2 linked regions of the Anaerobacillus alkaliphilus genome follow. The protein of the gene in region 1 binds, or shares a complex with, the protein of each later gene. Links are inferred from orthologs where the notes say so. Each region holds a gene or a part of one and is shown on either strand. Other genes may lie near its edges.

What was found.
Region 2: the proteins of DS745_RS00250 (region 1) and smc are in contact, whole or in part, in a crystal structure (PDB 3ZGX), measured with the Bacillus subtilis proteins. The link is inferred for Anaerobacillus alkaliphilus from one-to-one orthologs.

Annotation. Positions count from the first base shown.
Region 1 is NZ_QOUX01000001.1:36,577-53,374, forward strand. Bases 7,753-10,645 are described here. They hold DS745_RS00250 (segregation/condensation protein A), read left to right. Parts: upstream 7,753-8,763; coding sequence 8,764-9,528; downstream 9,529-10,645. Other genes in these bases: ribH (6,7-dimethyl-8-ribityllumazine synthase), read left to right, coding at 7,753-8,033; DS745_RS00245 (DUF309 domain-containing protein), read right to left, coding at 8,063-8,590; scpB (SMC-Scp complex subunit ScpB), read left to right, coding at 9,515-10,108; DS745_RS00260 (DUF3907 family protein), read left to right, coding at 10,245-10,645. In the rest of the region: DS745_RS00205 (spore germination protein), read left to right, coding at 1-173; lysA (diaminopimelate decarboxylase), read left to right, coding at 590-1,912; DS745_RS00215 (LysM peptidoglycan-binding domain-containing protein), read left to right, coding at 2,088-3,038; DS745_RS00220 (peptidylprolyl isomerase), read left to right, coding at 3,214-3,648; bifunctional diaminohydroxyphosphoribosylaminopyrimidine deaminase/5-amino-6-(5-phosphoribosylamino)uracil reductase RibD, read left to right, coding at 4,317-5,405; ribE (riboflavin synthase), read left to right, coding at 5,407-6,060; DS745_RS00235 (bifunctional 3,4-dihydroxy-2-butanone-4-phosphate synthase/GTP cyclohydrolase II), read left to right, coding at 6,317-7,510; more of ribH, read left to right, coding at 7,566-7,752; more of DS745_RS00260, read left to right, coding at 10,646-10,736; DS745_RS00265 (DUF2935 domain-containing protein), read right to left, coding at 10,780-11,589; DS745_RS00270 (superoxide dismutase), read left to right, coding at 11,749-12,636; DS745_RS00275 (alkaline phosphatase family protein), read right to left, coding at 12,671-14,248; DS745_RS00280 (hypothetical protein), read right to left, coding at 14,391-14,912; DS745_RS00285 (DUF1657 domain-containing protein), read left to right, coding at 15,067-15,270; DS745_RS00290 (YhcN/YlaJ family sporulation lipoprotein), read left to right, coding at 15,399-15,833; spoVAC (stage V sporulation protein AC), read left to right, coding at 15,854-16,333; spoVAD (stage V sporulation protein AD), read left to right, coding at 16,335-16,798. UniProt on the Bacillus subtilis protein: Participates in chromosomal partition during cell division. May act via the formation of a condensin-like complex containing Smc and ScpB that pull DNA away from mid-cell into both cell halves.
Region 2 is NZ_QOUX01000046.1:334,120-341,605, reverse strand. The notes cover bases 1-4,146. They hold smc (chromosome segregation protein SMC), read left to right. Parts: upstream 1-379; coding sequence 380-3,946; downstream 3,947-4,146. Other genes in these bases: ftsY (signal recognition particle-docking protein FtsY), read left to right, coding at 3,989-4,146; DS745_RS16865 (DUF1128 domain-containing protein), read right to left, coding at 1-146. Outside these bases: more of ftsY, read left to right, coding at 4,147-4,978; DS745_RS16850 (putative DNA-binding protein), read left to right, coding at 5,177-5,506; ffh (signal recognition particle protein), read left to right, coding at 5,519-6,865; rpsP (30S ribosomal protein S16), read left to right, coding at 6,989-7,261; DS745_RS16835 (KH domain-containing protein), read left to right, coding at 7,367-7,486. UniProt on the Bacillus subtilis protein: Required for chromosome condensation and partitioning.

The sequences.
Region 1 (16,798 bases):
TATTACTATTCATGGTTTCAATAAAACCGATGAATACACCATATATGTGGCCATTTATTCCTTTCTACCCACGAGCTCTAGCAGATATTGTATTCAGGCTTGCTGTGCCATTAAAAAGGAAAAGACCACAAATTGTTAACCCTCAAAACCCTCATAAACAATCCGCGAACTAACATATTGCGATTGCGTGAGTTTTGTGTTAAAGTATAACGTAATTAATTTTATTATGATAATTTAATAATTCCTCATTGTTTAATGGGGTAGAGGCGCAAAACGAATGAGTAAACTGTGGAGCTTGGGAAGTGTTGAAGCAGTTAGAAAGGTCAATTTGCCGAAGTGAGAATGTGTTCCCCCATATTCTTGCTGGGTCGTTGTTGAATAAATAACGAACTGTCACTGTGTAGCAGTGGAGGACTACTTTTAATTTTGAGGTTACGTATATGCTTATATAAGGCGGAAAATGTAACTTACATTTCCGCCTTTTTGTATGTATAAGATATGCTAACTTGGAAATAAAGAAATCGAATTTTGAATTTAAGGTTCAATTATATTTTAAATTCAACATTCACATATGAGAGGAGTTTAGTGAATGTACAAACATGGCACGAGTAGAAGTAATGACTTAGGACATTTAGAAATAGGTGGAGTTGATACTGTTCAATTAAGAGAACAGTTTGGTACCCCATTATATGTCTATGATGTAGCTTTAATTAGGGAAAGAGCAAACAGCTTTTTACAGGCTTTTAAAAAACGTGGAATTAAAGCGCAAGTTGCATATGCAAGTAAAGCTTTTAGTTGTGTGGCAATGGTTCAGTTAGCTAAGGAACTAGATCTAAGTTTAGATGTCGTTTCTGGTGGCGAGTTACACACAGCTTTAGTAGCAGGATTTCCAGTAGAAAAAATTCATTTTCACGGCAATAATAAGAGTGTTTTTGAAATTGAAATGGCCGTTGAAGCAGGGATTGGTTGCTTTGTCGTTGATAATTTTTATGAGATTGAACTCTTACGAGAAGCCGCCAAAAAGTATCAAAAAACAGTTTCCGTATTACTGAGAATTACTCCAGGTGTTGAGGCACATACTCATGACTATATTTCAACAGGGCAAGAAGACTCTAAATTTGGTTTCGACTTAATTAGTGGGCAAGCTGAAGAAGCAATTGTCAGGGTTAGTGATGATGACGCGTTTGAAATGCTTGGTTTACATTGTCATATCGGATCTCAAATCTTTGAAACAACGGGTTTTACGATGGCAGTCGAAAAGATATTTTCTTACTTAGCTGAATGGAAAACTAAGTTGAACTACGTTCCAAAGGTAGTAAACTTAGGTGGGGGTTTTGGTATTCGTTATATAGAAGGTGATACACCACTTCCGGTTTCACAATATATCGATGCAACAATTGATGCAGTAGAAGAACAATCAGCTAAGTTAGGTATTGATATTCCCGAAATTTGGATTGAACCGGGCCGTTCCCTCGTTGGTGATGCTGGCACGACACTATATACAATTGGCTCAGAAAAAGAAATACCTGAAGTACGGCACTACTTATCAGTTGATGGTGGGATGACAGATAACCTTCGACCAGCGCTTTATCAAGCTAAGTACGAGGCGATGATTGCTAATCGTAGTAACGAAAGCAGCCAAGAAACATACTCAATTGCAGGAAAGTGTTGTGAAAGTGGGGATATGTTAATTTGGGATATCGCTTTACCGTTTGCGAAACATGGTGATTTGTTGGCAGTTTCTTGTACTGGTGCGTACGGATATTCAATGTCAAATAACTATAATCGGATACCGAGACCGGCAGTTGTTTTCGTAGAGAACGGTGATCCTACTCTAGTTGTAAAAAGAGAGACATATAAAGATATTGTCCAATTGGACCTACAGCTAAGTGGTAAAGGTTTGTCGAAATAGTATTTTTAGTTGAGGATAACATAAGTTAGTTGTGTTATCCTTTTATTATGTTCTCTTGTAGTTATATCAATATAATAAGAGGGGTAATAATTGGCTATTACTCTATTAATCTCCTAATGAAACTGTTCCCTTCATTTCGTTATGATAGATAAGAACAACGAGATGGAGGTACAGCATGAAAAAACTATTTACTTGTATTATGGCATTTCTAATGATTCCTATGGGTTCTGCATTAGCTAGTTCAACTACTACTGTTCAAGATTCAGTTATCCAAACTGGGATGAAATACCTTGGGGCACCTTATCAGTTTGGAGCAGCGGTTGGGGATACGACACGATTTGATTGTTCATCGTTTTCTGCACAAATTTTCGCTGAAAACGGAATAATCCTACCAAGAGTAAGTCGTGACCAAGCTAGAGTGGGTGTGGCAGTGAGTCGTACACAGTTACAAAAAGGCGATCTAGTATTCTACGATACAAATTTTGATGGTCAAATAAATCATCTAGGTGTATACATACAACCAGGACAAATGATCCATGCATCATCTAGTATTGGTGTTTCAATAACTGATCCGTTTTCTTCTTATTGGAATTCGCGTTTTGTAACTGCTAGAAGAGTGATTCCAGAACAACAGGTTACTATCGCTAGGCAAGCCCAAGATGGCGTGTATACTGTACGATCAGGAGATAGCCTCTCAGTAATTGCGAGAGATTTTGGGGTTACTGTAACACAAATTAGACAATGGAATAACCTAACAAGCGATGTTATTCAGATTGGTCAAAGACTATTTGTGACAGAAAGAACAGTTGTAACAACTCAAGTACAGCCGACTAATACCACTATTCATACTGTTCGTAGTGGAGATACACTTTGGTCAATTAGCCGACAATATGACGTAACTATTGATCAACTAATGACCTGGAATACTCTCTCGAATTCCGTTATTCATATTGGGCAATCCTTGCTAGTTTCGCAACCTCAGAATACTCAAACATATGTCGTTAAATCAGGTGACTCTCTTTGGAGAATCGCCACAAATCATAATGTTACTGTGGATCGTTTAATGGCGTTAAACAACTTGCAGTCAAGTGTCATTCATGTAGGGCAAGTATTACGAGTATCCTAAGAAGTCCCATTGAAGAGATGTTCCTTTCAAAAAAAGGAGCATCTTTTTTAGGTGTTCTGTTCAAACAACAGTCTCATTTGTAATTTAATCAATAAGTGTAGTAAAATAAATTGGATTAAACGTTACTTTTTACATAGAGTAGCTTAATTATTATTTTTTAAAGGAGGATACATATATGAAAAAGGGTAGTATTGCTTTTGAAAATGGAGAGAAGATTGTCATTGAGTTTTTTCCAGAAGAAGCACCTGGGACAGTAGAAAATTTTGAAAAGTTAGCAAATGAGGGCTTTTATAACGGCCTAACATTCCATCGTGTTATTCCTGGTTTTGTTGCTCAAGGTGGTTGTCCAACAGGAAATGGAACTGGTGGCCCAGGTTATACAATCAAATGTGAAACAGAAGGAAATCCTCATAAACATGGACGTGGATATCTTTCAATGGCACATGCTGGTCGCAACACTGGTGGAAGTCAATTCTTCATTTTGTTTGAAGCACAACCACACTTAGATGGTGTACATACTGTGTTTGGTCGAGTAATCGAAGGCATGGATGTTGTTGACCGTATTCGTCCTAACGATGTTATGAGCGAAGTTAAAGTTTGGGAAGAATAATTTAAGATCAAGAACTTAATGAATATTTCATTAGGTTCTTTTTTATACTGAAAAGACTTTCTACTAGACAAGAATGCTTCTTTTTGTGATATAATAAACAAAACAAATGAATAGTATCCTTCGGGGCAGGGTGAAATTCCCAACCGGCGGTGATGAAGCCTAGAGCTACTAAGCCCGTGACCCGGTTTACATTATGTAAAGCGGTGGATTTGGTGAAAAACCAAAGCCGACAGTATAGTCTGGATGGGAGAAGGATTAATGAAATAAGCAATGGGTGTAGTCTATATTTTTTTACCTATGGCTCTGCTTTAAAGAGTGGATTCGTAGTCTTAAAAAAAATAGATAAATACCTGTTTATTTGATTATGCTTTTTAACCCCCTTAGGATTATTGTATCTTTTGGGGGTTTTTATTATAGGCTCTTTTCGTAAACATTGCTCCTGCGGTTACTCGTCGCACAAAAAAAATGTTGCTTTTTACCCTACAATAATCGGAAAAATACCCTTGATGAAGATATCAGCCAATAAATTATGTAAGAAAAGAGCAATACTAACTAAATTAGTTGTTAATTCTTAGTATTTTGTGTAAAAATCCGGCTTTTGGGATTTTTACGAAAGCAACAAACTTTGCGAAAACAGCCTTATTATATTCTAAAAGGATTTGAATGAAATGAATGATCTATCCTATATGAGTCTTGCCCTAGACCTAGCACGAAATACATTGGGCCAAACCTCTCCTAATCCAGTTGTTGGATCAGTGGTCGTCAACAATGGTGAAATCGTCGGTATGGGTGCACATTTAAAAGCGGGTACTGAACATGCCGAGGTCCATGCTCTTACTATGGCAGGAAGTCGTGCAAAAGGAGGTACTATTTATGTTACGCTCGAACCGTGTAGTCACCATGGGAGAACACCTCCATGTGCAGATTTAATTATTGAGAGAGGTATTAAGCGAGTCGTCATTGCATGTCTTGACCCTAATCCTTTAGTTTCAGGCAAAGGTGTAGAAAAACTTAAAAAAGCAAACATTGAGGTAGAAATAGGCGTACATGAAGCACTTGCTCTGGAATTGAACAAAGTTTTCTTTCATCACATTAAAACTAAGAAACCTTTTGTAACATTAAAGACAGCAACAAGCCTTGACGGGAAGATTGCTACTTCTACTGGAGAGAGTAAATGGATTACTGGGCCAATCGCTAGGGAGGACGTACACCAATTACGTCACGAACATGACGGTATATTAGTTGGTGTGGGAACTGTTTTAGCTGATAATCCTTCGTTAACGACAAGAAGATCAGTAGGTGGAAAAAACCCTATCCGAATTATTTTAGATCATTACTTGCGCACCCCTTTAAATGCCAATGTGGTTACAGATAAAATTGCTGAGACTTGGATTGTTACAACGGATCTTGCATCAACAGAAAAACGGTCAGAACTAGAAAGAATGAATGTGAAAGTGCTTACACTTCATGAGCAGCGGATTAAGATCGAGGAATTACTTACTTTGCTAGGGAAAATGGGGGTTACTTCATTATTTGTTGAGGGTGGTAGTAGCGTTAACGATAGTTTCTTGAGATCCCGTTACATTAATGAAGTAATTACGTATATAGCTCCTAAGTTGATTGGTGGAAAAGATGCCCCTACTTCATTTTCGGGAATTGGTCATCCTTCCATGACTGATGTTTTACAGCTTTCTATTAAGGAAGTAAAGCAACTAGGGGATGATTTAAAAATTGTTTCTGTTCCAAAGGGGGAATAATATGTTTACAGGAATTATTGAAGAAATTGGGACAATTGAACAAATAAAACAAACAGGGGATGCAATTGTTATGACCATTGCATCAAAGAAGGTATTAGAGGATGTTCATCTTGGAGATAGTATTGCTGTTAATGGTGTTTGCTTAACAGTAACATCATTTGATAAAACTAGATTTACTGTTGATTTAATGCCTGAAACAGTCAGGAATACAAGCCTTAGACAACTAAAGCGAGGTTCAAAGGTAAATCTTGAAAGGGCCATGGCTGCAGGTGGCCGCTTTGGAGGACATTTTGTTTCAGGGCATGTAGATGGAATTGGCGAGATCGTTAGAAAACAACCTCAGGATAATGCTGTCTATTATGAAATAAAAATATCTGAACAACTTAGAAGATACATTATCTTAAAAGGTTCCATTGCTATTGATGGCACAAGTCTAACTGTTTTTGCTGTAACAGATGATACATTTACGATTTCAATTATTCCACATACACTCTCAGAAACGATTATTGGCTCTAAAGGTTCAGGAGATATTGTCAATATTGAATGTGATATGGTTGGAAAATATATTGAACAATTTATTAACCAAAGATTTAAACCAGGTAAAAAGGGGTCATCTCTATCGGCCAGTTTTCTAGAAGAACATGGCTTTAAATAAAAGGCTCTTTTCGTAAACATTGCTCCTGCGGTTACTCGTCGCAGAAAAAATCTTTGCTCCCTGCGGTTAATCGTCGCACAAAAAAATGTCCAATAAATTATGTAAGAAAAGAGCAATACTTCCTAAATTAGTTGTGAATTCTTAGTATTTTGTGTAAAAATCCGGCTTTTGGGATTTTTACGAAAGCAACAAACTTTGCGAAAACAGCCAAATAAAGATAATGCTTTGAGGGGAAGTAAAAAGAGGAGGGAATTAAATGTTTGATCCAATTGAAGAAGCAATTTATGAGTTAATGCAAGGGGGAATCGTCATTGTTTGCGATGATGAGGACCGAGAAAATGAAGGAGATTTTGTTGCATTAGCTGAGAAGGCTACACCTGAAGTGATTAATTTTATGATCAAGTATGGTAGAGGCCTAGTTTGTACACCAATTACTGAAGAACGAGCGAAACAGTTAGATTTGATGCCGATGGTTGACCATAACACAGATCCACATGGTACGGCGTTTACAATTAGTGTCGATTACAAGACAACGACGACTGGAATATCTGCACATGAACGCTCAGCTACAATTCTAGCTCTTATTGATGAACAAGCAAAAGGAACAGATTTTAAACGACCAGGTCATATTTTCCCACTTGTAGCAAAAGACGGTGGTGTTTTAAGACGTGCTGGTCATACTGAGGCCGCTGTAGATTTAGCAAGACTCTCAGGGGCAAAGCCTGCTGGTGTCATCTGTGAAATTATTAATGAGGATGGGACAATGGCAAGAGTTCCTGATCTGCGAAAAATCGCTGATGAACATGAGTTGAAAATGATTACGATTAAGGATCTAATTCAATATCGAAATCGTAAAGATAAGCTTGTTACACGTGAAGTTGAAATTACGTTACCGACTGAATATGGTACGTTTAAAGCAATAGGTTTTTCAAATGTTATTGATGGGAAAGAAAACATTGCATTAGTTAAAGGTGATATTTCGCCTGAAGAACCAGTGTTAGTTCGAGTCCACTCAGAGTGTTTAACAGGAGATGTGTTTGCGTCATTTCGCTGTGACTGTGGACCACAATTACATTCTGCACTTTCACAAATTGAAAAAGAAGGAAAAGGAATTCTTCTCTATATGCGTCAAGAAGGTAGAGGCATTGGCCTTTTAAATAAAATGAAGGCCTATAAACTTCAAGAAGAGGGTTATGATACGGTGGAGGCTAACGAGAAACTAGGCTTTGCACCTGACCTCCGTGATTATGGAATTGGTGCCCAAATTTTACGTGATCTAGGCGTTAGACAAATGAAACTATTAACAAACAACCCAAGAAAGATAAAAGGATTAAAAGGTTATGAGCTTGAGGTAGTTGAAAGAGTTCCGTTACAATTGCCACATAATCTCGATAATGAAAAATACCTACGGGCCAAACAACAAAAGCTAGGTCATATGCTACACTTTTAAGAAGATTTATTAATTATTCGAACAAATATAAAAAATGTTGGAGGAGAATACACACATGAGTAATATTTTTGAAGGACATTTAGTTGGAACAGGATTAAAAGTTGGAATTGTAGTAGGAAGATTTAATGAGTTTATCACTAGTAAATTATTAGGTGGGGCACAGGATGCATTAAAACGCCATGGAGTCAATGAAGCAGATATCGACGTTGCTTGGGTTCCGGGAGCTTTTGAAATACCGTTAATCGCAAAAAAAATGGCTAGTTCCAAAAAGTACGATGCTGTCATTACATTAGGAACAGTTATCCGTGGATCTACTCCGCACTTTGATTATGTTTGTAGTGAGGTTGCAAAAGGTGTTGCTTCAATTAGCTTACAACATGAGGTGCCAGTAATCTTTGGAGTTCTAACAACGGATACAATTGAACAAGCAATTGAACGAGCTGGTACAAAAGCTGGAAACAAAGGATGGGAAGCAGCAGCAGGTGCCATTGAAATGGCTAATCTTACTAAGTCGTTTGAATAAATGAATTATAAGGAAGGGGATTGAGCGAATCAATTCCCTTCCTTTTTAGCATTCATTCGTTTCTTTAGCTGATATTCACGTTCGGCAATAATTTCCGTGCGATCCCTTAATTTATGTTTATGAATAATGTCGCTACTAATTAGTCCAATTTCTTTACCCCAAGTTGATCCTTTTTCTTGGGATATTTCTCTACATTTTTCTATAAGTTCTTGGCTATTGATAGGGATATTTATCGGAGTATAAGGTTGTTTATTGGTAATCTGACTAAGTTTTTTTCTCAGTTTTACCAACAGTGCTTCAATGTCTATACCTAATTGAATGCTCTGTTTTCTTTCCATCTCCAGGATGGTAACTGCTTGACTTAATTGTTTTTTTGCACCTGGAAAATTATTTCTGCGGTGGTGGTACATTGCTACAGCAAGTTGAATATAACCGACCCACAGTTTATTCTGTTGCCCTTCCTCCTTCCAATGTTCCTCCAGCACTTCATGACATTCAAAATAATCGCGAAATGTATGGAAGTAGGTTAAATATTCGATAAATGGTCGAGGAGCCATAGAATTCCACCTTTCAATAGTTATAAAAAAAACAGTTAGAATAGACAGTTACGTTTTTAAAAAATATGATATAATTTCATATTGGTTGATAACATTTTATACCCTTAATAATAAATGAAGCAAATGATTGAGAACATATTTGTTCTTGAAAAGTATGAGAAAATGGTGGAATGATGGCTCAATATAATGTGAAATTAGAGGCCTTTGAAGGGCCGTTGGATTTATTGCTACATTTAATTAATAAAGCTGAAGTAGATATTTATGATATCCCTGTTGCAAAAATAACCGATCAGTATATGAATTATATCCATACTATGCAAAGGCTAGAATTAGATGTCGCTAGTGAGTATTTAGTGATGGCAGCAACCCTTCTTGCGATAAAAAGTAAAATGCTGCTACCAAAACAAGAGGTTGAACTTTTTGATGAAAATAGTGAGTATTTAGAAGAAGATGATCCTAGGGAAGAATTAATTACTCGTTTAATTGAGTATCGTAGATATAAGGAAGCTGCAGAAACCTTAAAAGAACGTGAGAAAGATCGAGGTCTCATTTATAGTAAGTTGCCAAGTGACCTTACTCCATATTTTGATGAAGTCAAAAATGAGCCACAAAAGTTAAATGCCACTTTATATGATATGTTAGATGCATTTGATCAATTATTAAAAAGAAAGTCTTTAAAAATTCCTAAACAAACGAGAATTCAAAGAGAAGATTTTCCGTTAGAAAAAAGAATGGAAGAAATTATTGATAAAATTAACCAGAACGACGGAAGAACTTCCTTTTTTCAATTATTTGAGTATGAAGAACGTGGACAATTGATTGTTACCTTTTTAGCTATACTAGAATTAATGAAGGCTAAAAAGATAATTTGTACTCAAGAAACCAATTTTACGGATATTTCTGTTCGTCGTTGGGAGGGTGAACATGTTGACAGATAGTCAAGAAACGAAAGCAATTATAGAAGGTCTTCTCTTTATTTCCGGTGAAGAAGGGATTGATGAGAAGCAAATTGCTGAAGTTTTACAAATGGAGGTAATTTGGGTAAGGGACATAATGAATGAACTTATTGAAGAGTATAACCATCCAGCAAAGGGGCTTCAAATTGTTCAGTTAGCAGGAGTTTATCAATTTACTACAAAACAGGAACATGCTCATTATTTTAAACGTCTTATCAATTCACCAAGTACAGCGACTTTATCACAAGCAGCCTTGGAAACCCTTGCAATTGTAGCTTATAAGCAACCAATTACTCGTGCTGAGATAGAAGAAATTAGAGGGGTTAAATCAGAACGGCCTTTGCAAACATTAATAGCGAAGCTTTTAATTAAAGAAGTTGGCAGGGCTGAAGGCACTGGTAGAGCAATTCTTTATGGAACCACAAAAGGGTTCTTAGACCATTTCGGCTTAAAAACAATACAAGAACTTCCGCCGCTTCCAGAAAAAGAAGCTGAGATTGAAGAAGCAGACCTATTTTTCGAAAGATTTCAACAAGAATTAATGGAGAATGGCGAAAAATAGTAAAAGAAAAGTTAAATTCTTTTACAAAAACGTCACAGCTTGCACCAATTTTATCGTATAATAGTGTATACACCGTAATAGTTGTGAGGAAGTTCATTGTATCTTTCCTCCAAAATGAAAATCTAGGGGGATCATTATGGGTGATAGCCTTGTAAAAGGACAAATTACATTAGCGTATGAAACGCTTAGTAAAATTAGTAAGACAGTTAGTGATTTTCTTAATGAAACAACTGTAACCAATTTAAAAGCTGAGAAAGATGAGAACAAAGAAGGTTACTATGCTGATCTACTTGTTTCTTTAAGACGAATTAATGTTTTCTGTGACGAGGGAAAAAACTCTTGTGAAGTGATACTAAGCGGCAATACGTTTAGAAAAGCAGCTGCAGAAAAAACTCTGTTTTGGATTTATCATAACTGCGTGGAAGAGTTTTTTAATCCAAGAATAGAAAATTGGTATGAAGATAGCCGCGCTGCTTACACTGGAAAAAATGCGATTAAGTTCGCAAATGAAGTACCAGAATCACTTAAGCAGATGGTTGCAAGTATAGAAGGACCGTTTCAAACCATTCGTGAGGAACTTGAATATTATGAAACGGACTATCAAACGAAAGTAATACAAACAAAATAAATAACTTAGAGGATGACGAGTTACGTCATCCTCTATTTATTGTTTAATCTATAATACGTGGTTTTGTAGGATTGCAATCGGGTTGTTTCACTTCTTGCGTACTTTCAGCTAGTTTTGTTAGATAATAACATTCTTCTCTAGCCATATGATCTGCCATTAAAGCACTAAAAGTACTTAGGGAAATATTTTGCATCTCCATATGTTGCAATTCATCTAGAAATGTTTTAAAAATAATTATTTCTAACTCGACTTGATTATTAAACCTAACCAGGGCAGGGAAGGTATCTACATTTGCCCTAAGATATCCAGCTAATTCAACGGCTTTTATATAAAAATGCTCGAACTTCTTCGTAAAAGCTTCGCCTGTTTCTCGAAGTTGTTTCTCAACTAGATCTAAAGACCCTACAATCGCATCGGAATGTCCTGCAGCATCCAAAAGCCACACTAAATGATGGTGAAGGGGATGAGATAAGGGAGGGACTTGGCCGGCGATTAGAAAGGGAAGAATGCGTAAGTATTCGTCAACCTCATTTACCATATGATTGAGAAATGTTGGTGGTAAGTCAATTGAAATATCTCCAACTAGATGTTGCTTAATGATATCTAACTTAAATTCCCGAATTGCCTTAGCGTATTCAAGGGCTTGATTGTTTAGCCGATTTAAATGAACTTCTGTTATCCCTTGTCTTGACTCTGCTAATAAATGGTCAAATACATCTATAAAAGTTTCTGCTTTTGTTATTTCTTCAGTTTCTTTTGGTGAAAGTGCATCGAGAATAAATCTTCCATGGTCCCCTAATACTTGCAGCCAAAATTGATGTTCAAATAAAGCTACTTCGCTATAACTTTTCACATATACTTCCCCCTTTTTAAGGTCATTAACTGTTACTCTAATTTACATTCTATGATGTGTTGTTAAATTCATGTAACGAAATTACTTTGGATAGGCACGATTAAAGGGAACTAGCATAAAGTAAGCCTAGGTGAAAAACTCTTTAGGTGGTGGAGAAAAATGGATTATACCCTAAAAAAGCAATATATTGATGAGTTATTGAATTGGGCAAGACAAGTAAAGGACAATGTAAGAGGTAGCACTATCCAAGAAAAGTTAATAAATTTTGAGGATAGCTTACTGAGTGTTCATGATCTCTCAGTATCAATTCCTGGTGAGGAAATCTCTCGGTTATCTGAAAGAGCCAATGAACTTTATCAAGAGCTTAACAGACACCTAATAGATGACAATTGTGCAATGCAAAGGAAAGAGGTCTCAAAAAGAGTTCCGATTGGCCAGCACAAGTTACCACCACTTCCTTATGCCTATAACGCACTTCAACCTTATATTGATGAAGAGATTATGAGGCTACACCATGCTGAGCATCACAAAAGCTATGTCGATGGATTAAATAAAGCAGAAAAAGAGATGGAGAAAGCTCGTAAAAATGATGATTTCGATTTATTAAAGCACTGGGAAAGGGAAGCAGCTTTTCATGGGGCTGGTCATTACTTACACACTATATTCTGGAATGTGATGAGCCCAAAGGGTGGTGGTACACCTAAAGGCAGCTTAGCAGAGCAAATAAATCTTGATTTTGGAAGCTTCGATCTCTTTAAAAAGCACTTTTCAAATGCAGCTAAAAAAGTTGAGGCTGTTGGCTGGGCAATTTTAGTTTGGGCACCGAGAGCAGGCCGGTTAGAGATCTTACAAGCAGAAAAACATCAAAACTTAAGTCAGTGGGATGTCATTCCAATTCTACCTTTGGATGTTTGGGAGCACGCTTATTACTTACAATATAAAAATAAACGGGATTTATATGTAGATAACTGGTGGAATGTTGTCAATTGGGATCATGTTAGTAGTCGGTTTGAGAAAGCTCAAAAAGTGAAATGGGAAACATATTAAAAGGAAAGGGCCATTGCCCTTTCCTCTTTCTGCTTCATTCATTTGCTTCGAACAAACCAAGAATATAAGCTTTTAAATCAACGATTCGTAACTTTTCAGGATTTTTTTCGGTTCCAGCTATAATTAATGATGCCAATGTATCATTGGCATGTATACCACCGTGTTCCCCGCCACCTTCATGTACTGGAGCCCCTTCAGAGTAAAATTGATAGCTAGGCTTAGCTGCTAAAATGAGAGTAGGGATATCATGACTATATAATGCAGACTGTAATTGATTTAATACATCAGGGTACTCCTCGTATTTAAGTTGATTTTTCTCAATTTTTATAGCGGCTATTCTTTCATCACCTTCAATATCCCACCCCTGATCATACCTATCACGATACGTATTACCAGGTCGAAAACGGAAGCTAGAGTTGTAGTTTGGAGAAAGAACATGAATCCATTCCCCATCGACCCAGCTTGCGATGGCGATGCGATCATCTATCATGGCAATCTCGGCTAATTCACTTAAAGAATTTTGGTTATTTGGCGCATAGACATAGGACATCCGGTGATTATTTGCAAAAGCAATTTCATAATCACTAACTTTCTCACCTAAGGGTGCGATTGACATTCCCTCATAAAGTTCTTCTAAATCAATGGTTAATTCGACATCGTTATCGAGCAACTTATCTTGGCCATGGTCACCCATTACAATAAAAATATTCTCCTCTAATGCTTGTTCCCAGCTATCATAGCTGTTTAGAAGTTCTTGGAAGAATGTTTCAGCTCGTTCAAAGCCCTTTAGGTATTGGATACTATGCTCATGAGCCTCCCTGTCGAAGTCTGGTAGGAATATCGTTAAAAAGTCAGGTTGTTCGCCAGCTTCTATTAATGCTTTAGTAGCTTCAACTGAGTATTCATCATTTAAACCTAATTTTCGAAAGATTGACTCCGGTAGTTTTTTATCCTTCAATGCCTGTGGTTTAACTAATTGTCCAAAAGCCAAGAGATCTGGTCCATTCGTTTGCATTGATTCAGGTAAATCCAGTGTCTCCTGAATATAAGGTGGAATATAGACAGGGTGTGATTTGTGTCCTCGATACATAATAAAGTTAACAGATCCCGTTGTGAAACCTTTTGCGTGCAATTCCTCATGAATCGTAGGTATGTTTGGGTTAAGATGAGTATTATTTAAATGATACAATGAATCCTCGAACGACTGCTTTGGTGTGAGCTTTAACGTTTTTTCAATTGAAGTACCATAATCAATATACCGGTCTTCGTCTACCTTATACCAGTTGAGGCCTGGAATTCGATGTTCGTCTGCCATTTTTCCTGTTAATAACGTGCTTTCAATTACTACAGACATAGACGGAAACGGAGCGACTAAATCTTTGTAATACTGGCCATTTTCCATCAAAAATTGTAAACCTGGAATTGACCCTTTTTCCTTCGTTTTATCAATAACTGAACCAGTCATTGAATCAATCATAACTAGGATAACTTTTTTTTGAGGGTCTTTATCCGCTTTCTCGAGCCCCTTGATGGATGCGTTGTTCTCGGGAGGTTGTTGACATGCGCTCAACAACAAACTAAATATGAATATCAAAGCGAAGAATTTCTTCATGATTAAAACTCCTTTTAAAAAAATTTCCTAAATACAAAAGGGGAAATGATGTTTTTAGTGTAAACAATTATTGTGTATTTACTCATTTTTTGGCAAAAAGAAAGACAGATAGTAGTGTTCTATCTGTCCAGCATCCAGTTTTTTAGCTATTCTGCATTTCTATAAGAAGCAAATCAAGTTTTTTTACCAAATTTTCTGAAGCAAGGATCATCCTACCAACATCGCCAGACCTCTTTTCAATATCTCCGGTAAAAACAGTTTTTACCTTTTCATTTTTAGTAATCCAATAGGAGGCTTTATATTGACTAAAAAGCTCCCAAAAAGATCTAATCATTGTTTGCTCTTCTAAACTGAAATGTTTTTCAAGCAATACTTCACTTATACCAACGTCATGGGGAGCAAGTTCAATTGCTTTTGCATGGACGTTTCCTATTTGTTTATGAACAGCATTACGGACTGTAAACATCTTTAATAGGACAGTCAATGTTAGTTCTTCTTTAAGCTGTTGCTCAAGTTTTTTTCCACTAGAAGGGGATACCTCTGTTGGATTATTTTTTTGAATGTTTAAGCTCTTGAAAAGTTTTATTGAGAGTAAAAACTGAAAAAAAGTAATGATAAATATCAGAAATAAAGCAATAGTAATGGCAGTTTCAAATAAATTCATTTTTCCCTCCAAATTATTTTATTTCATTGAACATAATAACAAAAAGAGTTCAAAATTTCTAAATTGGTCATTATTGGAAGAATACATTTTGTAAAGAGATCAAGAATATGAAAGTACCCAGAACCAAGTTCATACTTTATGGAGGTTAAAGAATATGACAGTCGCAGCCCAAGTTAAACAAACACTAGCAGGGTTAAAGAGTGCTCAAGCTAGCTTTGAAACCTTTGCTTTGCAGACAGATAACCAGCAAGCAAAACAAATCTATCAAAATTGTGCCCAACAAACACAAATGATTGTGGATACACTAACACCACGATTACAGGAAATTGAGCAAGAAGAGCCACAATATAAGAACTAATTAACTAAGTGTGATGTTTGGCTTCAACCAAGAAAAGTCATCATCACTCTTTCTCTTTACATAAAAGCAGTCATAATTGAAAAAAATACATACTCAGTGAATAAACAAAAAAGATGGGAATGAGTTTTGTGAATAAGGTTGCAGTTTTTTTACTAATTATTCTATTCTTTATTTCTGGTTGTAATGTTGCAGGACAAGGTGATGTTAAGCCCCTTTATATAGGGGGGCAAAGTAAGATCTTTGACCAAACAAAAGCAGATGAGGCAAAACAAATCGTTCTTTCAATGGATGAAGTGGTAGCAGTAAGAGGAGCAACTCTCGAAGGTGATATTTTCGTAGCACTGAAAGTTAAACAATTTGACCGTCTTTTCTTAGATAGGATTCGCAAAGAAGCCGCAGATAAGATTAAAAAGCGTTTTCCAGATGCAAAAGCACATGTTTCAACAGATAAAAAAGTATTTCTTGAATTAGAAAAACTAGAGAAGGAATTGTACGAGAATAAAATCAAAAAGTCGGAAATTGAAAAAAGATGGTCAAGAATTGAGGACTTTATGAAAGGTTAATCTAGAGAAGAGGTGGGAGCATGTCAGATCAAAAAAAGAAAAATTTAACCCCGGTTCAACAAGAATATCAAAGCTTAGCAAAAAAGCGTGAAATTAAACGACCTGTTATGAAGAATTGTATTAAAGCTTTCCTTGTTGGTGGATTTATATGTTTTATAGGTCAGTTTATTCAAACATTTTATGTACACTTTTTTGAGTTTAATGAAAGAACTGCAGGTAACCCGACTGTTGCCACAATGATTTTTATTGCAGTGTTATTAACAGGGTTTGGTGTTTATGATCGAATTGGCCAGTTCGCTGGAGCTGGTAGTGCTGTACCTGTTACGGGTTTTGCAAACTCGGTGGCTTCAGCAGCAATTGAGCATCGCTCAGAGGGGTATGTATTAGGGGTTGGTGGAAATATGTTTAAATTAGCTGGGTCTGTCATCGTTTTTGGAACATTTGCAGCCTTTGTTGTTGCCATTATTAAAACAATTCTTATTCAGTGGGGTGGACTATAAGATGTTAGTAGGTCATCGTACATGGGCATTTGAAAACAAACCGAAAATAGTAGCGACCGGAACCATTGGTGGTCCCTTTGAAGGGAATGGAAAAATCCCTAATGACTTTGACACGATTCATGGTGATCTATGGCTTGGACAAGACTCTTATGAAAAAGCACAAAAAGTGATGTTTGAGGAGGCTTGTTCGAAAGCAGTAGAAAAAGCCGGTCTTACAAAAGAACAGATTGATTTTATTTTAGCTGGCGATTTAATCAATCAAATTACTCCTTCAAGTTTTGCGTGCAGTAGCCTTGGTTCTCCTTTTATTGGATTGTTTGGAGCATGCTCAACATCGATGGAAGGATTAGCTTTAGCTTCACTTATTGTCAATAGTGGACATGGTAAGTATGTTTTAGCAGGAACTGCGAGTCATAATACCGCAACTGAAAAACAATTTCGTTATCCAACAGAATATGGCGGACA
Region 2 (7,486 bases), on another replicon or contig:
ATTTCATAGAATTCTACTAAATCCTCATAGTTGTCTGTATCAAAGCTTTCAGCCCTCATTGCACCACTATTTACCACTTGAAGTTTTTCTTTAATGTTTGTAATCATGAATTCAATATTTTCACGGCTAGTCTCTTTTAGGTTCAAAACATTCATCCTCTCACGAACTTTAATAATGTTATTGTACCATTAATGTTTTCTTTTTCACAAAAAATATTATCACCAACCATAAAAGAACGTAACAAGAAAATGATTATGTGGTAAAATAGTTAGGTTAAATATAAGAATTAACTTACTACAGGATAAAAATTAGAACTATATAAATGGTTAATGAGTTACTTAATAATAGATTTTGTATCGTTAATGGGGTGGAGAGAAATATGTTCCTCAAAAGATTAGATATAGTAGGCTTTAAATCCTTTGCAGAACGAACATCTATCGATTTTGTTCAAGGGGTAACGGCTGTTGTTGGGCCAAATGGGAGTGGGAAAAGTAATATTTCAGATGGAATTCGCTGGGTATTAGGTGAGCAGTCGGCAAAATCCCTGCGTGGGGCAAAAATGGAAGATATCATCTTTGCAGGAAGTGATACGAGAAAACCGTTGAACTTTGCAGAGTTGACCTTAACATTAGATAATGAAGATCACCATCTAGCCATTGATTATAGCGAGATTAGTGTAACACGACGGGTGTATCGCTCTGGTGAGAGTGAATACTATATTAACAAGCAAAGTTGTCGACTTAAAGACATTCATGAACTTTTCATGGATTCAGGCTTAGGCAGAGAAGCGTATTCAATTATTGGTCAAGGGAAAATTGAAGAAATCTTAAGTAGTAAGTCAGAAGAACGTCGTGTCATCTTTGAGGAAGCGGCTGGTGTACTTAAGTATAAAACTAGAAAACTAAAAGCCGAAAGAAAACTAGCCGAAACGCAAGAAAATTTGTACCGTGTAGAAGATATTCTACATGAGTTAGAAAATCAAGTAGAACCCTTGAAAGTACAAGCTTCTGTTGCGAAGGATTATCTTGAAAAGAAAGAAGAGCTAGAAAAAGTTGAAGTCGGTTTGTTAGTCTATGAAATTGAAGAGTTACATACAAGCTGGGATAAACAGAAAAAAAAGGTTCAACAACTAGCTGAAGAGCAACTACAGTTATCGACACAAATCAAAGTTGAAGAAGTGAAAATTGAGGATTACCGTGCAAGCATGCAAGCTCTTGATGAGTCAATAAATGACTTACAAGAAATTTTGCTTACCACTAGTGAGCAACTAGAGAAAAAAGAAGGTCAAAAAGAAGTATTAAAGGAAAGAAAGAAAAACTATCATCAAACGAAAGAAAGTCTTCTAAAAAAAGTTGAGACATTAAAAGAAAGAAAAAATCAGTTTGAGGATAGTTTAAAGGGCGAGCTTGAAAAAAAAGCTCTATTTAAAGAGAAACTGACTACATCTAAAGAGCATTTAGCCAAAGAAACAAAGTTATTACTTTCATTAGAAGAAGATATCGAAACAGAATTAGAAAAAGTAAAATCAGATTACATTGAAGTATTGAATGAACAAGCTTCCATTCGTAATGAAGTTCGATACTTAGAAGAGCAATTAAGACAGAGAACCCTCAAAAGTGACCAATTGGACAATAATAATGAGGGGTTGTTAGTTCAAAGAGAAGCACTACTGACTAAAGAAGCTAGTTTACGGGAAGAACTTTTAAAAAAGCAAAAACAATTAGAAGCACACCTTCACCTATTTCGTGATGAAAACCAACAGTTAGAGAAATTAATAGGAGATTACCAAAAGAAAGAAACGCAGCTATATCAAGCATTTGGTCATGTCCAGCAAATTAGATCTCGTAAAGATGTCCTTGAGGAAATGCAAGCGGACTTTGCAGGCTTTTTTCAAGGTGTAAAGGAAGTTTTAAAAGCAAGAGATACATTATTAAAGGGAATTGAAGGGGCTATTGCCGAATTAATTATTGTTCCTAAAAATATTGAATTGGCAATAGAAACGGCTTTAGGTGGTGCCATGCAGCATATCGTTGTTGGTACTGAGGAAAATGGTAGACAAGCGATTCAATTTTTAAAAATGCGTAAGCTTGGAAGAGCGACATTTTTACCGTTATCAGTCATTAAGGGAAGAGAATTTTCTGCGTTTGAAAAGGAAAAGTTGCGATCTCACCCAGCTTATGTAGGGATTGCTGCGGATTTAATCGAGTTCAGTGACCAATATAAATCCGTCATTTCCAACCTATTAGGTCATGTTGTTATTGCAAGGGACCTTGAAGGCGCAAATACAATCGCTAAAGTTTTACAATATAAGTACCGTATTGTTACTTTAGAGGGCGATGTTGTTAACCCAGGCGGCTCAATGAGTGGAGGCAGTGTTAAACAAAAAGGCACTGCATTACTAGGAAGACAGCGAGAGTTAGAGGAATTGGTTACAAAACTAGCAAATGCAGAAGAACAGACCAAGTTAATGGAAATAAAAGTAAAAAGTTTAAAAGAAGAACAACATAATAAAGAAGCCCTCATACAGGAATTACGTAAACAGGGTGAGCTTTATAGAAGTGAAGAGCAGGAATTAAAAGGAAATCTACGTGAGTCTGAGATTGAAGGGAAAAACTTGAACGAACGATTATTTTTGTATGATCGTGAAAAATCGTCTTTTCAAACAGAAGTACAAGAGCTAGAGTTAAAGTTAGTAAAATTAAGTGAGCAACTTACTGAAACGACGGCCTTGAAGGAAGAACTAGATAACAAAGTTCAGTCGTTGACGGAAAAGAAAAATATGCAACAAACCTCTAAAGCTTCTTTAGTCGAATGTATTACAGAATTAAAAGTAAGAGTAGCGACAGAAGAAGAACAATATCGTAATCAAAAAGAGCGTGTGGAGACTCTTAGTATAGAAATGGATCACGTTGTTACAGAATTGGATGAAACAGAAGAGGAATACTGGTTACTTGAGCGAGAAATGAGTGATAATTCGACGGGTGAGGATTCCTTAGAAGAAGTTATTAAAACAAAGCGTCATGAAAAAGAAAGAACGTTACATCTAATTCAGGAACGCCGCAAAGAAAGACTATCTGTTCAATCGATTCACGATGACTTAGAGAAAGAGTTAAGAGAGCATAAACGCAATCAAAAACAAATTTCAGATTATCTACACACAGAAGAAGTTAAAGTAAACCGATTAGATGTAGAGCTAGAAAATCGACTTCAAAAGCTTTCTAGTGACTACGAAATTAGCTTTGAAATGGCTAAAACGAAGTATCCGCTTTTATATGACGCAAGCACAGCAAAGACAAAAGTAAAGCTTATTAAGCTTGCCATTGATGACTTAGGTACTGTTAATTTAGGGGCTATCGAGGAATATGACCGAGTTTCTGAACGTTTCTTATTTTTGACAGAACAAAAAGAAGACCTTCAGGAGGCTAAGGAGACACTCTACCGTGTAATTGGGGAGATGGATGAAGAAATGTCGATGCGTTTTGAAACAACCTTCCTGCAAATAAAATCTCATTTCCAAGTAGTGTTTCAACAGCTTTTTGGTGGCGGAAAAGCAGATTTGGTTCTAAGTAACCCAGAAAATATACTGACGACTGGAGTAGAAATCCTTGCGCAACCACCAGGGAAAAATCTTCAACATTTGGCCTTATTATCGGGTGGAGAGCGAGCTCTTACAGCGATTGCCTTACTTTTTGCGATATTAAAGGTAAGACCAGTGCCGTTTTGTGTTCTAGATGAAGTAGAGGCAGCTCTTGATGAAGCAAATGTTAGTAGATTTGCGAGCTTCTTAAAGGACTTTAGTAAAGACACCCAGTTTATTGTTGTAACACATCGCAAAGGAACAATGGAAGAAGCAGATGTGCTTTATGGTGTCACGATGCAAGAATCAGGAGTTTCAAAATTAGTTTCAGTCCGTCTGGAAGAAACACCTCAATTAATTGCAAATTAAAGTTTGATTTCTAACTTCAATCAAAAATAAGGAGGAAATAGCATGAGTTTCTTTAAAAAATTAAAAGAAAAAATAACACAACAAACTGAATCAGTGACAGAAAAGTTCAAAGACGGGTTATCTAAAACAAGAGATTCCTTTGTCGGAAAGATGAATGATCTGGTGAAAAATTATCGCAAAGTTGATGAAGAATTTTTCGAAGAATTAGAAGAGTTACTAATAAGTGCTGATGTCGGTGTAACAACCGTAATGGAGCTTATTGATGAGCTAAAGGACGTAGCTCGAACAAGGAATATTAAAGACTCTGAGCAACTTCAACCTGTCATCTCAGAAAAATTAGCTGAACTCTTGCAAAAGGACGACTCAGAAACAAAGCTAAATATCCAAACAACTGGCATGACAGTGATCTTGGTGGTGGGGGTTAATGGTGTTGGTAAAACAACGTCAATTGGAAAGTTAGCCAATAGATTAAAGCAAGAGGGCAAATCTGTTCTTCTGGCAGCTGGTGATACCTTCCGCGCTGGAGCAATTGAACAACTAGAGGTTTGGGGAGAACGTGTTGGTGTTGATGTGATCAAACAACAGTCTGGGTCGGACCCGGCAGCAGTAATGTACGATGCGGTTCAAGCGGCAAAGTCCCGTGGTGTAGATGTACTTATTTGTGATACAGCAGGTCGCCTACAAAACAAAGTAAACTTAATGAATGAGCTAGAAAAAGTAAAACGTGTCATTGAACGTGAAGTCCCAGGAGCCCCTCATGAAGTTTTACTTGTTCTAGATGCTACAACTGGACAAAATGCCATGTCACAGGCAAAGACATTTGGTAAGGCAACAGATGTTACTGGTATTGTTCTTACCAAACTTGATGGAACGGCCAAGGGAGGAATTGTCTTAGCAATTCGACATGAGTTAGATATTCCTGTTAAGTTCGTAGGCCTAGGTGAAAAAGTAGACGATCTCCAAGAATTCGATGCAGAACAATTTGTATATGGACTGTTTTCAGAAGTGTTGGAGAAGGCGGAGGAAGAGTAATTGTGAATTATGAATTTTGAATTGTGAATTGGTTTGGGTAGTGCTTCGAAGAAAAGGGCCCTATCAAATTCATAATTCACAATTCAACATTCAAAATTGGTTTTTTTAGTGCTGTTAAGAAAAAAACTTGACACTAATTTTCGGTTCGTGTATTATAAATACTCGTAAAGGGATTTCACTTAACAAGGAGGATTTTACGTGTTAGAAAAAACGCTGCGAATGAATTATCTTTATGATTTCTATCAAAGCTTGCTAACAACGAAGCAAAGGCAGTACATGCAGTTGTACTACCTTGATGATTGGTCCTTAGGTGAAATTGCTGAAGAATTTGAAGTTAGTCGTCAAGCCGTTTATGATAATATTAAAAGAACTGAAAATATGCTTGAAGAATATGAAGAAAAGCTTAGCCTTTTTTCTAAATTTGAAGAGCGTGCAAATCTAATCAAAAACTTAAAAACGGCGATAGAGAAAGACGCAACTGCAGAACTTATATTAGAAATCGTCGATTCTCTTGAGAGGTTAGACTAGGAGGCGACAAACATGGCATTTGAAGGCTTAGCAGAACGCTTACAAAGTACTTTAAATAAAATTAAAGGAAAAGGAAAGGTTTCTGAAGCAGATGTAACGGCTATGATGCGTGAAGTTCGACTAGCTTTACTAGAAGCAGACGTTAACTTCAAAGTTGTAAAAGAGTTTATAGCAAATGTAAAAGAACGAGCTATTGGGCAGGAAGTATTAAAAAGCCTTACGCCCGGTCAACAAGTTATTAAAGTGGTTAACGAAGAACTTACGAAATTAATGGGTGGCGAACAAAGTAAGATTGCTGTGGCCAAAAAACCACCGACAATTGTAATGATGGTTGGATTGCAGGGTGCTGGTAAAACAACAACTACCGGAAAACTTGCAAACCATTTAAGAAAAAGTCACAATCGTAAGCCATTGTTAGTTGCTGGAGATATTTATCGACCAGCGGCAATTAAGCAGCTAGAAACATTAGGTCAACAACTAAATATGCCTGTTTTCTCGCTTGGTGACCAAGTAAGCCCTGTTGAAATAGCCAAGCAAGCCGTCGCGAAGGCGAAAGAAGAACATCTCGATTATGTTCTCATTGATACAGCTGGACGATTGCATATAGATGAATCATTGATGGGTGAGCTTCAACAAATCAAAGAGGCTGTTAATCCTGACGAAATTTTACTAGTCGTCGACGCAATGACAGGGCAAGATGCGGTTAACGTAGCCGAAAGCTTTAACGAGCAACTTGAACTAACTGGAGTAGTTCTTACTAAACTAGATGGTGATACACGTGGTGGTGCTGCATTGTCTGTTAAGGCGGTAACTAATACCCCAATTAAGTTTGCAGGTATGGGAGAAAAGTTAGATGCGTTAGAGCCGTTTCACCCTGATCGGATGGCTTCTAGAATTCTTGGAATGGGTGATGTTCTTACTCTTATTGAGAAGGCACAATCTAATTTTGATGAAGAAAAAGCTCGTGAACTTGAAAAGAAGATGCGGACAGCTGATATTACCTTTGATGATTTTCTAGATCAGCTAGCACAAGTTCGTAACATGGGGCCGCTAGATGAATTATTAGGTATGATGCCTGGTGCTGGTAAGATGAAGGGCCTAAAAAATGTCCAAGTTGACGAAAAGCAAATTGGTCATATAGAGGCTATAGTTCGTTCTATGACCAAAAAGGAAAAAGAAGATCCGTCCATCTTAAATGCAAGTCGAAAGAAACGAATTGCCAAAGGTAGTGGGACAACCATTCAGGAAGTAAACCGCCTTCTTAAGCAGTTTGATGAAATGAAAAAAATGATGAAACAAATGTCAAATATGACTGCAAAAGGGAAGAAAAAAGGTAAATTTAAGTTCCCATTTATGTAATTTGATTCTGTGGTAAATGTAATGTTTACCTTTTGTAAAGTTTTTTTACTTTACTAGTTTTCAACTAGTTAGTTTTATGATAATATACCTTATTGTGTGAATTAATTTTGGAGGTGAATATACATGGCAGTTAAAATTCGTTTAAAACGTATGGGTTCAAATAAAGCCCCATTTTACAGAGTAGTTGTAGCTAACTCTAGAGCACCACGTGATGGTCGCTTTATCGAGGAAATCGGCACATACAATCCACTAGTTAATCCAGTTGATTTCAAAGTCAACGAGGAAAAAGCTTTAAAATGGATGCTTGATGGTGCTAAACCTTCGGACACAGTTCGTAACCTTTTCTCAAACGCTGGTTTAATGGAAAAGTTACACAATGCTAAAAACGGTAAATAATTTCAACATTATTTAACCTATAAAAAAGACAAGGCTTTATTCATGCAAATGGTAAAGCCTAGTTTTTTATAAACTATTAGTATTTCGTAAGGGGTATGATAAATAATGAAAGAGTTAGTTGAAACAATTGCCAAGGCTCTTGTTGATCATCCCGATGACGTTCGTGTTACAGAAGTTGAGCACGAGCAGTCCTTGACTTTACAACTGTCAGTCCATGCATCAGAT